Alkalilimnicola ehrlichii MLHE-1: one gene and its partner. The protein of the gene in region 1 interacts with the protein of each later gene in a pairwise test. Links are inferred from orthologs where the notes say so. Each region holds a gene or a part of one and is shown in the gene's direction. Other genes may lie near its edges.

What was found. The genes of interacting proteins can lie anywhere in the genome.
Region 2: the proteins of MLG_RS11020 (region 1) and MLG_RS13305 interact in binary tests that used the Escherichia coli proteins (3 or more experiments, as listed by UniProt). The link is inferred for Alkalilimnicola ehrlichii MLHE-1 from one-to-one orthologs.

The regions. Positions count from the first base shown.
Region 1 is NC_008340.1:2,469,112-2,474,857, forward strand. Bases 1,846-4,687 are described here. They hold MLG_RS11020 (IMPACT family protein), read left to right. Parts: upstream 1,846-2,884; coding sequence 2,885-3,490; downstream 3,491-4,687. Other genes in these bases: MLG_RS11010 (hypothetical protein), read left to right, coding at 1,846-2,112; MLG_RS11015 (transglycosylase SLT domain-containing protein), read right to left, coding at 2,145-2,849; MLG_RS11025 (alpha/beta fold hydrolase), read left to right, coding at 3,616-4,602; MLG_RS11030 (ABC transporter ATP-binding protein), read right to left, coding at 4,634-4,687. Also shown: MLG_RS11005 (EAL domain-containing response regulator), read left to right, coding at 1-1,084; more of MLG_RS11010, read left to right, coding at 1,102-1,845; more of MLG_RS11030, read right to left, coding at 4,688-5,665; MLG_RS11035 (ABC transporter ATP-binding protein), read right to left, coding at 5,662-5,746.
Region 2 is NC_008340.1:2,979,444-2,985,359, forward strand. What follows is about bases 1,485-4,496. They hold MLG_RS13305 (DNA topoisomerase I), read left to right. Parts: upstream 1,485-1,799; coding sequence 1,800-4,193; downstream 4,194-4,496. Other genes in these bases: MLG_RS13300 (DUF494 domain-containing protein), read left to right, coding at 1,485-1,737; MLG_RS13310 (L-threonylcarbamoyladenylate synthase), read left to right, coding at 4,270-4,496. Also shown: MLG_RS13290 (LysM peptidoglycan-binding domain-containing protein), read left to right, coding at 1-101; DNA-processing protein DprA, read left to right, coding at 125-1,264; more of MLG_RS13300, read left to right, coding at 1,264-1,484; more of MLG_RS13310, read left to right, coding at 4,497-4,842; hemF (oxygen-dependent coproporphyrinogen oxidase), read left to right, coding at 5,503-5,916. UniProt on the Escherichia coli protein: Releases the supercoiling and torsional tension of DNA, which is introduced during the DNA replication and transcription, by transiently cleaving and rejoining one strand of the DNA duplex.

The DNA.
Region 1 (5,746 bases):
GGCCTTCGATCTGGTGCTGGTTGATCTCTCGCTTCCCGACGGGGACGGGCTCGATCTGCTCGCCCATCTGGCGCGGGTCGCCGCGCCCGACACGGCGGTGGCCTTGATCTCCGGCAGCGACGACGGGCTGCGCCAGGCGGCCACGGACCTGGCGAACGACATGGGTTTGACGGTACTGGGGCATCTATCGAAGCCGGTGGACCTTCCAGCCTTGCAGGCCCTTTTGGACACCCTGAAGACCGATCGGGGCCACCGCCGCCACCCAACGGTGTCATCCCCCATTCCCGCAGACGAGCTCGAGAACGCGATCCGGTCCGGGAAGCTGAGGCCCTATTACCAGCCTCAGTTCGACCTAAAGAGCGGGCACCGGGTGGGGTTCGAGGCCTTATTGCGCTACCAAAGGAGCCCCGATGACGCGCCGGTTATGCCCGGGCAATTGCGGGAGCACATGGAGGGCCATCGGTTTGCGCAGGCCATCTTCTGGTCAATGCTCACCTCCGTCGCCCGCGAGATCAAGCATTTCCGCCTGACAGACACCCCCCAAAAGGTCAGCGTCAATGCGCCGGCGGTCGTTTTCTCCCAGCCCGATTTCCCCCAGCGGGTCAAGGCGCATATTGCCGCATTCGGGATAGCACCCCGGCAGATCACCCTGGAGATCACGGAGAACGACCCGGATCTGTCCCTGGACTGCCGGACCAGCATCATCCGGACCCGCCTCCAGGGTTTCGGCCTCTCCCTGGACGATTTCGGCACCGGTTACGCCAGTTTCGAGCGCGCCGAGGCCCTGCCCATTACCGAGATCAAGATGGATCGGACCCTGCTCAAGGCGACGGAGACCGATCGCGGCCAGAATGACATCCTCAGGAGCATCGCCCGGTTCTTCAATGGCCGAGGGATCACCACCGTGATGGAGGGCATCGAAAACCGAGCCCTGCTCGCCACCGCCCGCTCATTGGGATTCACCGTCGGCCAGGGCTACGGACTGGGCCTGCCGGAACCGGCGGAAACGGCCTTCAAAAAACACTACACTACTCAGGGTCTAGCATCGGATCCTGACGCTGCCGGCGGGCAGCCGGAGCGGTAACGTGGCAGCATAACCCCATGACCCCAACAACGCAGAGCCAGAGCGGGCAGGACGGGCGCCCGGTGCGGTATCGCGTGCGCGCCATCGACCTCATGGTGGGCCATACCCTCCCCTACGCGGTCTATGACGATCACGGCCGATTGCTGATGGCCAAGGGCGCGACCCTGGCCAATCACCACCAGCGGCGCAAGCTGCTGGCCCTGGGGTTCACCGACACCAAGCCGCCCAAGCTGGACCTGACCAAGTCCAACACCCGCAGCGACCGTCGCCGGCAGCAGCAACAGGCGCTGGACATCCGGGTCGAGAGCCTGCTGTTCGGGGTCGGCCGGCTGAGGCGCGACGATGCCCTGGAGACCGAGCCGCTGGCCACCCTCGCTCACCGCATTGCCGAACTGGCCACCGAAAGCCTGGACACCGCGCTGGCCCTCGCCCATTTGCCCCTGGACTGGCCCCACCCCCTGGCACTGGGGTTCCGCTCGGCCCTGCTGACGGCAGGGATGTTGCAGGCCGGGGACGAGCCGACGGAGACCGCCAACGCGGCGGTGGCCGCCTGCCTGGCCGTGCCGCTCCATCCAGAGGCGGGGCCGGCCCGGCTGGAACCGCTCCCTCACCGCCTGACCGCCGCCATCCGGGTGACCGGTGCCTACCTGGGGCAGGTCTGCCCCCCGTCCGGGCAGCCGGTGGTCACCCCCATCGACGCCCTGCGCGATCTGCGCGGCAGCCGTGAGACCGATGAGGAGCAGGCCGCCGTGGAGCGGCTGCTCGCCCTGTTGACGCCCTTCCCCCCGGGCTCCTACGTCCGCGTGCGCGATCAGGGCATCGGCGTGGTGGTGCAACTCACCGCCTCGCCCGCCGAGCCGATCACCCTGCTGTTTGCCGACGGGGCCGGGCGCCGGCTGCGCAAGCCCCGGCTGCTGGTGGTGGACAAAATGACATCACCCATCGACAAGGCGGTCAGTCCGGAACGGGTGGCGGTGGCCCTGGACCCCCGCGACCTCTACCAATACACCTACCACCTGGATGACTGAGCGGCCGGCCGCGCCACCCCATCTCCCTTGGATCAATCCCGGCAGAACGGCCCGAACTGGTAGAACCGGCGGCAGCGGAACTCCGACTCACAGCCCGCCAACTGGGTGCGATAGCGTTGAGCACGCTGGGCCACCTGCCGCGCCACCCGCTGCACCTGCGGCTTGCCTTGGTAGGTCCCGCGCCGGTAGCCGGTGGGCCCCTCGTGGTAGGCGAGGTAGAGGTGCTCCGGATTGTGCAGCGAGATCCCCAGCCGCTCATGGCTGCGGCGGTTATACCAGCCGATGAAGTCGGTGGCGTGCTTCATGTGGCTGCGCCGCGCCATCAGGCTGCCGGCGTCCTCGCGGTATTCGCCCCAGACCGGATCCTGGGCCTGGGCATAGCCGTAGGCCGACGACGGCCGGCGCCAGGGGATAAACCCGAGCAGCCGCTGCCGGGGCGGGCGCACATGGCTGCGGAAGGAGGACTCCTGGTGGATGAAGGCCATCTGTGTGGCGATGGGGGTGCCCCACTGTTCCTGCGAGGCGCGGGCGTAGTCATACCAGCGGGGCTGCTCGCGGAAAATCTCGCAGAGATCGCTCTGATCCGCCGGCGGTGACGGAGCCAGGGTGGTGCAGCCACTGGTCGCGATGGCCAGCAGCGCCAGCAGTGCCGCACGGCGGGCCCATCCCTCTGCGGCCCGGACCGACCGGCCTTTCCCTGTCCCGCCCCTACTATGCGTTATCCTGACCCGCTCCATACCGCAGATGATGCAACGTTGGTGATGTGAGGTCCATGCCCGAGAACACCTACCCCACCCCCGCCCGGACCCTGGAGCACGAGCTGGAGGTCAAGAAGAGCCGCTTCATCGCCCGCGCCGGGCGGGTGGAGAGCCGCGAGCAGGCCCTGGCCTTCGTGGACCGGGCGATGACTGACTTCCCTGACGCCCGCCACCACTGCTGGGCCTATCTGATCGGCGACCCGGCGTCCGCCACCACGGCCGCCATGAGCGATGCGGGCGAGCCGTCGGGCACCGCTGGCAAGCCTATCCTGAATGTCATTCAGCACAAGCGGATCGGTGATGTGATCGTGGTGGTGATCCGCTATTTCGGCGGCATCAAGCTGGGGGCCGGCGGCTTGGTGCGGGCCTACGCCGGGGCCACCCAAAAGGTGCTCGCCGAGCTGCCGCTGGCCGCCCACGAACCGCACACCCGCTGCCGGTTGGCCTTGGATTTCGCCCAGGAACAGCCCCTGCGTCACTGGGCCGCACAGCACCAGGCGACCGTAGAGGCGGTAGCCTATGGCGAGGGCGTCACCCTCACCCTCCGCCTGCCCGAGGGGGCGGTAGCGGCGCTGCGCCAGTTCGCCCAGGCCCGCGGTATCCGCCTGGAGACCGACTGACCGGCTCAAGCCGCTACCGAGTGCAGGGCCGGCCCGGCGGGCTATCCTTCCAGGAAACGGCCGGGGCCGTCATTGCGCGCCACCGGCCCGGTCCGCCCACCACGTCCAGGGAGGGAGTCCCCCCCATGAGTCACGACTTTGTGGTCTGCGTCATCAACACCCGTGTCCGCAGCGGCAAGCGGGTCTTCGGCCGCGCGCCGGGGCCCACCCGGTTCCTGCTCGTCCCCGATGGCGAGGTGCAGCAACCCGCGCACACCGTGCCCCGCGCCGAGTGGGTGGAGGCGGTCATGGCCGCCGGCACCACCGGCAGGGACCCCATGTCCGACAACCCCACCGGCAACGTCCTGGTCTTCATCCACGGCTACAACAACAGCCAGGAGATCGTCATCAAGCGCCACCGCAAGCTCAAGGCGACGCTGCACGCGGCCGGCTACCGGGGCACCGTGGTCAGCTTCGACTGGCCCAGCGCCGAGGCCACGCTGCTCTACATGCGCGACCGCCGCTACGCCAAGCACACCGCGGAGCGGCTCACCGACGACTGCATCAGCCTGTTCTCGACACGCCAGGCGCGCGGCTGTGACCTGAATGTCCACCTGCTGGGCCACTCCACCGGCGCCTACGTCATCCGCCACGCCTTCGCCGACGCCGACGAGGTCGCCGAGATCAAGAACCGCCCCTGGAAGGTCAGCCAGATCGCTCTCATCGGTGCCGATGTCTCCAGCAGTTCCCTGGCCGCCGATGACTCGCGCTTCGTCTCCGTCTACCGCCACTGCTCCCGGCTCACCAACTACCAGAGCGGCCACGATGGCGTGCTGCGCGTCTCCAACGCCAAGCGCATCGGCCTGCGCGCCCGCGCCGGCCGGGTCGGCCTGCCCGACAACGCCCACCGCAAGGCGGTGAACGTGGACTGCAGCCCCTACTTCGCCGGCATCGACCCGGACAGCCGCACCCCCGGCGAGGACTACTTCGGCAACTTCGCCCACTCCTGGCACATCGGCGACCCGCTGTTCGCCCGCGACCTCTGCCACACCCTGCACGGCGAACTGGACCGCCACTCCATCCCCACCCGGCGCGAGGAGGACGACCGGCTGTACCTGCACGACCCCGGCTGACCCCCGGGCCGCACGGCGCCGCGCCGATGGCCTAGCGGTGCAGCCAGCAGGCCGAGTAATGCCCCCGCCGGGGCTCGAAGTCGTGGGGCTCCTCCACGTCGCAGAGCCCGGCCATGGCGTGCGGGCAGCGGGGGTGAAAACGGCACCCCGGCGGCGGACTGGCCAGGCTGGGGGCCTCGCCGGCCGGCACCGGGCGCTCCTCGGCGGCGTTGTCCGGGTCCGGGTCGGCGATGGCGTTGAGCAGGGCCTGGGTGTAGGGGTGCTGCGGGTGATCCAGCAGCTCGTCCACCGCCGCCTGCTCCACCACCCGGCCGCCATACATCACGAAGATGCGCTCGGCGAAATGGCGCACGGTGGACAGGTCGTGGGTGATGAAGGCCAGGGTGAGGCCGCGCTCGGTCTGCACCTGGCGCAGCAGGCGCAGGATCTCCACCCGCACCGAGGCGTCCAGCATGGAGACCGGCTCGTCGGCGATCACCAGCGCCGGGGCCAGCACCAGCGCCCGGGCGATCACCACGCGCTGCTGCTGCCCGCCGCTGAGCTGGTGGGGGAACTTGCCCAGATAGGCCTCCGGCGGCGACAGGCGCACCTCCTCCAACGCCGCCCTTACCCGGCGACGGCGCTCGACCCGGTCGCGCACCCCGTGCACGATCAACGGCTCCTCCAGGATGCGGCCCACGTCCATGAAGGGGGGCAGCGCGCCATACGGGTCCTGCTGCACGTAGCCCACCCGAGCCCGGTAGGACGTCAACCCGGCTTTATCCAGCGCCTCCAGATGCCGCCCCTCGAACACCACCTCCCCCCGGGTGGGGCGGTGCAACCCCAGCAGGGTGCGGGCCAGGGAGCTCTTGCCGCAGCCGCTCTCGCCCACGAAGGCCACCGCCTCGCCCCGGCGCAGGGCGAAGCTCACCCCGTCCACCGCGCGCACATGGCCCACCCGCAGGAAGCCCCACTGGCGCAGTTCGAACCAGGTGTGCAGGTCGCGGGCCTCCAGCAGGGTCTCCCCCGCACCCGCTCGCCGCCGGTCGGGCGGCGATGGCACGGCATTCGCGGTCCGGCTCATCGGCGGCCTCCATAAAGCCAGCAACGCACGTGGTGACGTTCGCCCAACCGCTGCGGTGGCGGATCCTCGGCACAGCGTCCG
Region 2 (5,916 bases), 510 kb from region 1 along the record:
GCGACCTGGTGATCTTCCGGAGCATGGACCGGCTGTCACTGGGCCTGGTCATGGAGGCGCGCCGCCCCATGCAGGTCCTGGACAAGGTGCGCCGGCCCTGAGTACGGGCACGCGCGCCCACGCTGTGGTGCAAGATCCCGAACTGCGGGCCCGGCTGGCGCTCTGGCGCGTCCCCGGACTGGGCGCACGCGGCTGGTGGCGGCTGATCGACCATTTCGGCAGCCCCCGACACGTCCTGGCGGCCCCGCCGGCCGAACTGCACCGCTGCGGGCTGCCGGCGGCGGTGGTGGAGGCGATCCACGCCGCCACCCCGGAGAGCGCCGACCCGGACCTGCGCTGGCTGGAGGCAGACCCCCGCCACCACGTGCTCAGCCCGGGCGTGGACCCCGCCTACCCAACGCGTCTGGCGGAGCTGGCCGACGCCCCGCCGCTGCTCTTCGTCAAGGGCGACCCGGAGCTCTTGAGCTGGCCTCAGCTCGCCATCGTAGGCAGCCGCAACCCCACCCACAACGGCCAGGAATTGGCCCGGGATTTCGCCCAGACCCTGGCCGGGCGCGGTCTTGGCGTCACCAGCGGCCTGGCCCAGGGCATCGACACTGCCGCACACCAGGGCGCGTTGGAGGCCGGTGGTGTCACCGTCGCGGTGATGGGCACCGGGCCCGACCGGATCTACCCGGCGCGCAACCGCGCGCTCGCCCACCGGGTCGCCGCCGAGGGGGCGCTGGTCACCGAGCTGCCACCGGGGGTGGGCGTGCGCCGCAGCCACTTCCCCCGTCGCAACCGGGTGATCAGCGGCCTCTCGCTGGGCACCCTGGTGGTCGAGGCCAGCCTCAACAGCGGCTCACTGATCACCGCCTACCAGGCGCTGGACCAGGGGCGCGATGTCTTTGCCATCCCGGGCTCCATCCACAGCCCGCTGGCCCGCGGCTGCCATCGGCTGATCCGCGACGGCGCCCGGCTGGTGGAGTCGGTGGCCGACATCCTGGAGGAACTGGATGTTCAGCAGGCCCTGCCGCTGGCCATCCCCGACAGGACAGCCGGGGTGACGGCCGACAATGGCGGCTCCGATGCGGGGCCCGATCCGGAATACGCCGCCCTGCTTGAGGCCATGGGTCACGACCCTGTGGCCCTGGACACCCTGGTCGGCCGGTGCGGATTGACGGCCGATGCCGTTTCCTCCATGCTGCTGCTACTGGAGCTGCAGGGGCGGGTTCAGGCCTTGCCTGGCGGCCGCTACCAGCGCACGGGGCCAGAGGACGTGTGATGAAGCAAAGCATTTTCGAAGTACTGATCTACCTGTTCGAGAACTACCTCGCCAACGACGACGAGCCCAGCCCCGACCGCGATTCCCTCGAATCCGAACTCTTCGAAGCCGGCTTCACACCGCTGGAGATCCGCAAGGCGTTCGACTGGCTGGACGGTCTGGCGGACAGCCGCAATATGCCGGCAACGGTGACCGGCGACCGGGCCATCCGCGTTTACCATGAGCGCGAGACCGTGCGCCTGGATGTGGAAAGCCGAGGCTTCATCCTGTTCCTGGAACAGGCCGGTATTCTCGACCGCGCCGGGCGTGAGCTGGTGATCGACCGGCTCATGGCGCTGGAAGACGACGACGTGGATCTGGACACGGTCAAATGGGTGGTCCTGATGGTGCTGTTCAACCAGCCGGGCCAGGAGGAGGCCTTCAACTGGATGGAAGACCTCCTGTTTGACAACCCAGTGCATCTCGTGCATTAAATCTCCGCTCGTCGCCTCCCCCATTCATTCTGAAAGCCGGCCCCGCCGGCTGTTGGTGCTGCATGAGCAAGAACCTGGTCATCGTCGAGTCCCCCGCCAAGGCCAAGACCATCAACAAGTACCTGGGCAAGGACTACAAGGTGCTGGCCTCCTACGGCCATGTGCGCGATCTGGTGCCCAAGGAGGGGGCGGTGGACCCGGAGCATGGCTTTGCCATGAAGTACACCACCATCGACAAAAACGCCAAGCACGTGGACACCATCGCCAAGGCGATGAAGCAGGCCGACGCCCTCTATCTGGCCACGGACCCCGACCGCGAGGGTGAGGCCATCTCCTGGCACCTCTACGAGCTGCTCAAAGAGAAGGGGGCCCTGAAGGACAAACCGGTCTACCGGGTGGTGTTCCACGAGATCACCCCGCGCGCCATCCGCGAGGCCATGGAGCACCCGCGGGAGCTGTCCACCCCGCTGATCAACGCCCAGCAGGCGCGCCGCGCGCTGGACTACCTGGTGGGCTTCAACCTCTCGCCGCTGCTCTGGAAGAAGATCGCCACCGGGCTGTCCGCCGGCCGGGTGCAGAGCCCCGCGCTGCGCATGATCGTGGAGCGCGAGGAGGAGATCGAGAAATTCATCTCCCGCGAGTACTGGACTGTGGAGGCCGACCTGGCCAGGAACGGTGAGGCGTTCCCCGGGCGCCTGCACACCCTGGACGGCCAGCGGGTCAAGCAGTTTGATATCGACAACGGTGAACGGGCGCGCGAGGTGGAGCACCAGCTTGCCCGGGCGGCTGGCATGGCGTTGAGCAAGAGCCATATCGACGCCGGCGAGGGGGAGAGCCCGGTCCAGAGCCCCGGCACGGTCCAGGTCACCCAGGTGGAGAAGAAGCAGCGCCGGCGCAACCCGGCCGCGCCCTTCACCACCTCCACCCTGCAACAGGAGGCCGCACGCAAGCTCGGTTTCACCGCCAACCGCACCATGCGCGTGGCCCAGCAGCTCTATGAGGGCATCGACATCGGCGGTGGGGTGACCGGTCTGATCACCTACATGCGGACCGACTCGGTCAACCTCTCCCAGGAGGCGGTGGCGGACCTGCGCGACACCATCGCCAAACGCTACGGCGAGGACCGGCTGCCCAAGGCGCCCCAGGTCTACCGCACCAAGTCCAAGAATGCCCAGGAGGCCCACGAGGCCATCCGGCCCACCGGCGCCTTCCGCCTGCCGGAGGAGGTGCGCGGCAAGCTCAGCGACGACCAATTCCGGCTCTACGAGCTGATCTGGAAGCGCGCGGTGGCCTGCCAGATGATCCCGGCGCTGATCAACACCGTTGCGGTGGACCTGGCCTGCGGCGAAGGCAACAGCTTCCGTGCCACCGGGTCCACCATTGCGGAGCCCGGCTTCATGGCGGTCTACCTGGAAGGCACCGACGACCGCAAGCCCGACGTGGGCAGCAGCGAGCGCATTCTGCCCCCGCTCAAGGAGGGCGATAAGGTGGCCCTGGAGCGCATCAAGCCCGAACAGCACTTCACCGAGCCGCCGCCCCGTTACACCGAGGCCAGCCTGGTCCGCGCACTGGAAGAGTACGGCATCGGGCGCCCCTCCACCTATGCGGCGATCATCTCCACCCTGCAGCAGCGCAAGTACGTGGAGCTGGACGGCAAGCGCTTCCGGCCCACCGACATCGGCCGGGTGGTCAATCGCTTCCTGACCGATCACTTCGACCGCTACGTGGATTACGATTTCACCGCCCGGCTGGAGGACGATCTGGACGCCGTCTCCCGTGGCGAGCGCGATTGGGTGCCGCTGCTGGAGGAGTTCTGGCAGCCCTTCAAGGACAAGGTGGATGAGAAGGCGACCATCTCCCGCGAGGAGGTGATGCAGAGCCGCGACTTGGGCACCGACCCCAAGACCGGCAAGCCGGTCAGTGTCCGGGTGGGTCGTTTCGGGCCCTTTGTGCAACTGGGCACCAAGGACGATGAGGAAAAGCCCCGTTTCGCCGGTCTGCGCCCGGGCCAGAGTATGGACAAGATCACCCTCGAGGAGGCCCTGGAGCTGTTCAAGCTGCCCCGCGACATGGGCGAGACCCCCGAGGGCGAGCCCATGCAGGTGAACATCGGCCGCTTCGGGCCCTACGTGCGCTTCGGCAATAAGTTTGTCTCCATCAAGGACGACGACCCCTACACCATCAGCCGTGAGCGCTGCCTGGAGCTGGTTGAGGAGAAGAAGCGCATCGAACGCGAGCGCACGATCCGCGACTTTGAAGGCAGCGACATCCGCATCCTCAAGGGGCGCTACGGGCCCTATATCACCAATGGCAAGAAGAACGCTCGCATCCCCAAGGACCGCGAACCCGAATCGCTGGGCCTGGAGGAGTGCGAGGAACTGATCGCCAAAGCGCCCGAGCGCAAGGGCCGCCGGCGCACCGGTGGCACCGGCCGTAAACGCAGCACCAAGGCCTGACCGCCCCTGCTGGCCGACGCGGCCCCTACCCCCGGGGCGCGCCGGGCCAGCGGGGCCGCTTGAGAACGCGACACCGATGCCGACTGAAACGACCCCGCGCTTTCGCATCCGCCAGTGCGCCGCCCGCCTGCAGGCGGGCGGCGTGGTGGCCTACCCCACCGAGGCGGTTTACGGCCTGGGCTGCGACCCGGGCGACCCGGCCGCGGTGGCCACGCTGCTCACCCTCAAGCGCCGCGACCCGGGCAAGGGGCTCATCCTGATCGCCAGCCGGGTGAGCCAACTGTCGCCCTGGCTGGGCGACGCCCCCCTCCCCCAGGCCGTACTGGCGAGCTGGCCCGGCCCCAACACCTGGCTTTTGCCCGCCGCGCCCCACACCCCGGCCTGGATCACCGGTGGTCGGGCCAAGGTCGCCGTGCGGGTCACCGCGCATCCCGTGGCCGCCGCCCTGTGTGAGGCCTTCGGTGGCGCCATCGTCTCCACCAGTGCCAACCGCGATGGCCAGCCCCCGGCCCGCAGCGCCACCCAGGTGCGAACCCGCCTGGGCGCCGAGGCCGCCGAGCTGGCCGACATCCTCCCCGGCCCGGTGGACCGCAGCGCCCGTCCCACCGCCATCCGCGACGCCGAGAGCGGTGCGGTCATCCGCGCCTGATGCACCGGGCGACTGAGGCGGCGAAGCCGACGTGGCAGCCCAGGGCCTGTGGAAGGGCCTGTGGATCGCCGCGTCGCTTCGCTCCTCGCGATGACGGGGGTGGTCATGCCGTCCTCCAGCGGTAGCGGACGGCCGGCCTGCGCTCCTTGCGATGACGGGAGTGGTGCTGCCCCACCGTCACTGCGAGCCCGGACTCACCCCCACCGTCACTGCGAGGAGGCGAAGCCGACGTGGCAGTCTACCGCCCTGGATCGCCACGGGCCTTCGGCCCTCGCGATGACGGGGGGAAAGCCTTCGGCCCTGGCGATGACAGGGGTGCCCCGTTCCTCGCTGATTCGCGCCCGCGCAGCGGGGAGGGGGGCTCGCGATGACGGAAGAAAAGCCTTCGGCCCTCGCGTTGACGGGGCGGGGTGGCGGGGTGCATTGGCACCCCCGATCGAAGCCCGTAAGCTATCGGCCTGTTGCGCTCGGGCGTGGCGGGGGCGTAACCAGGCGCAGGGGGCGTCGCCGGCCAGGGACGGCCGGCGACGAGCTTACAGGGACGTACTCGCAGCGTCCCCCTGCGCGTGGTTACGCCCCCGCCACGCCCGAGCCCTGGACACCAGCCAGCGGCCATCCCGAAGGTCGCCCGTTGCCCAACAGCCCCGGAGCCCCAGAACGATGAGCGTAGACACCCCAGCCGTCCTCGACTACCTCAAGGAGCTCCAGGACCGCATCTGCCACGAGCTGGCAGAGCTGGACGGGGGCCCCGGCTTCGAGGAGGAGACCTGGGAGCGGGAGGAAGGGGGCGGGGGTCGCAGCCGGGTGCTCAAGCACGGAAACCTCTTCGAGCAGGCCGGGGTCAACTTCTCCCACGTCTTCGGCAAGCGCCTGCCCGACAGCGCCACGGCCCGGCGCCCAGAACTGGCGGGCCGCGGCTTCCAGGCCATGGGGGTCTCCCTGGTCCTGCATCCGGAGAACCCCCACGTCCCCACCACCCACGCCAACGTCCGCTACTTTGTGGCGGACAAGGCCGGCAGCGAACCGGTCTGGTGGTTCGGGGGCGGCTTCGACCTCACGCCCTATTACGGCTAC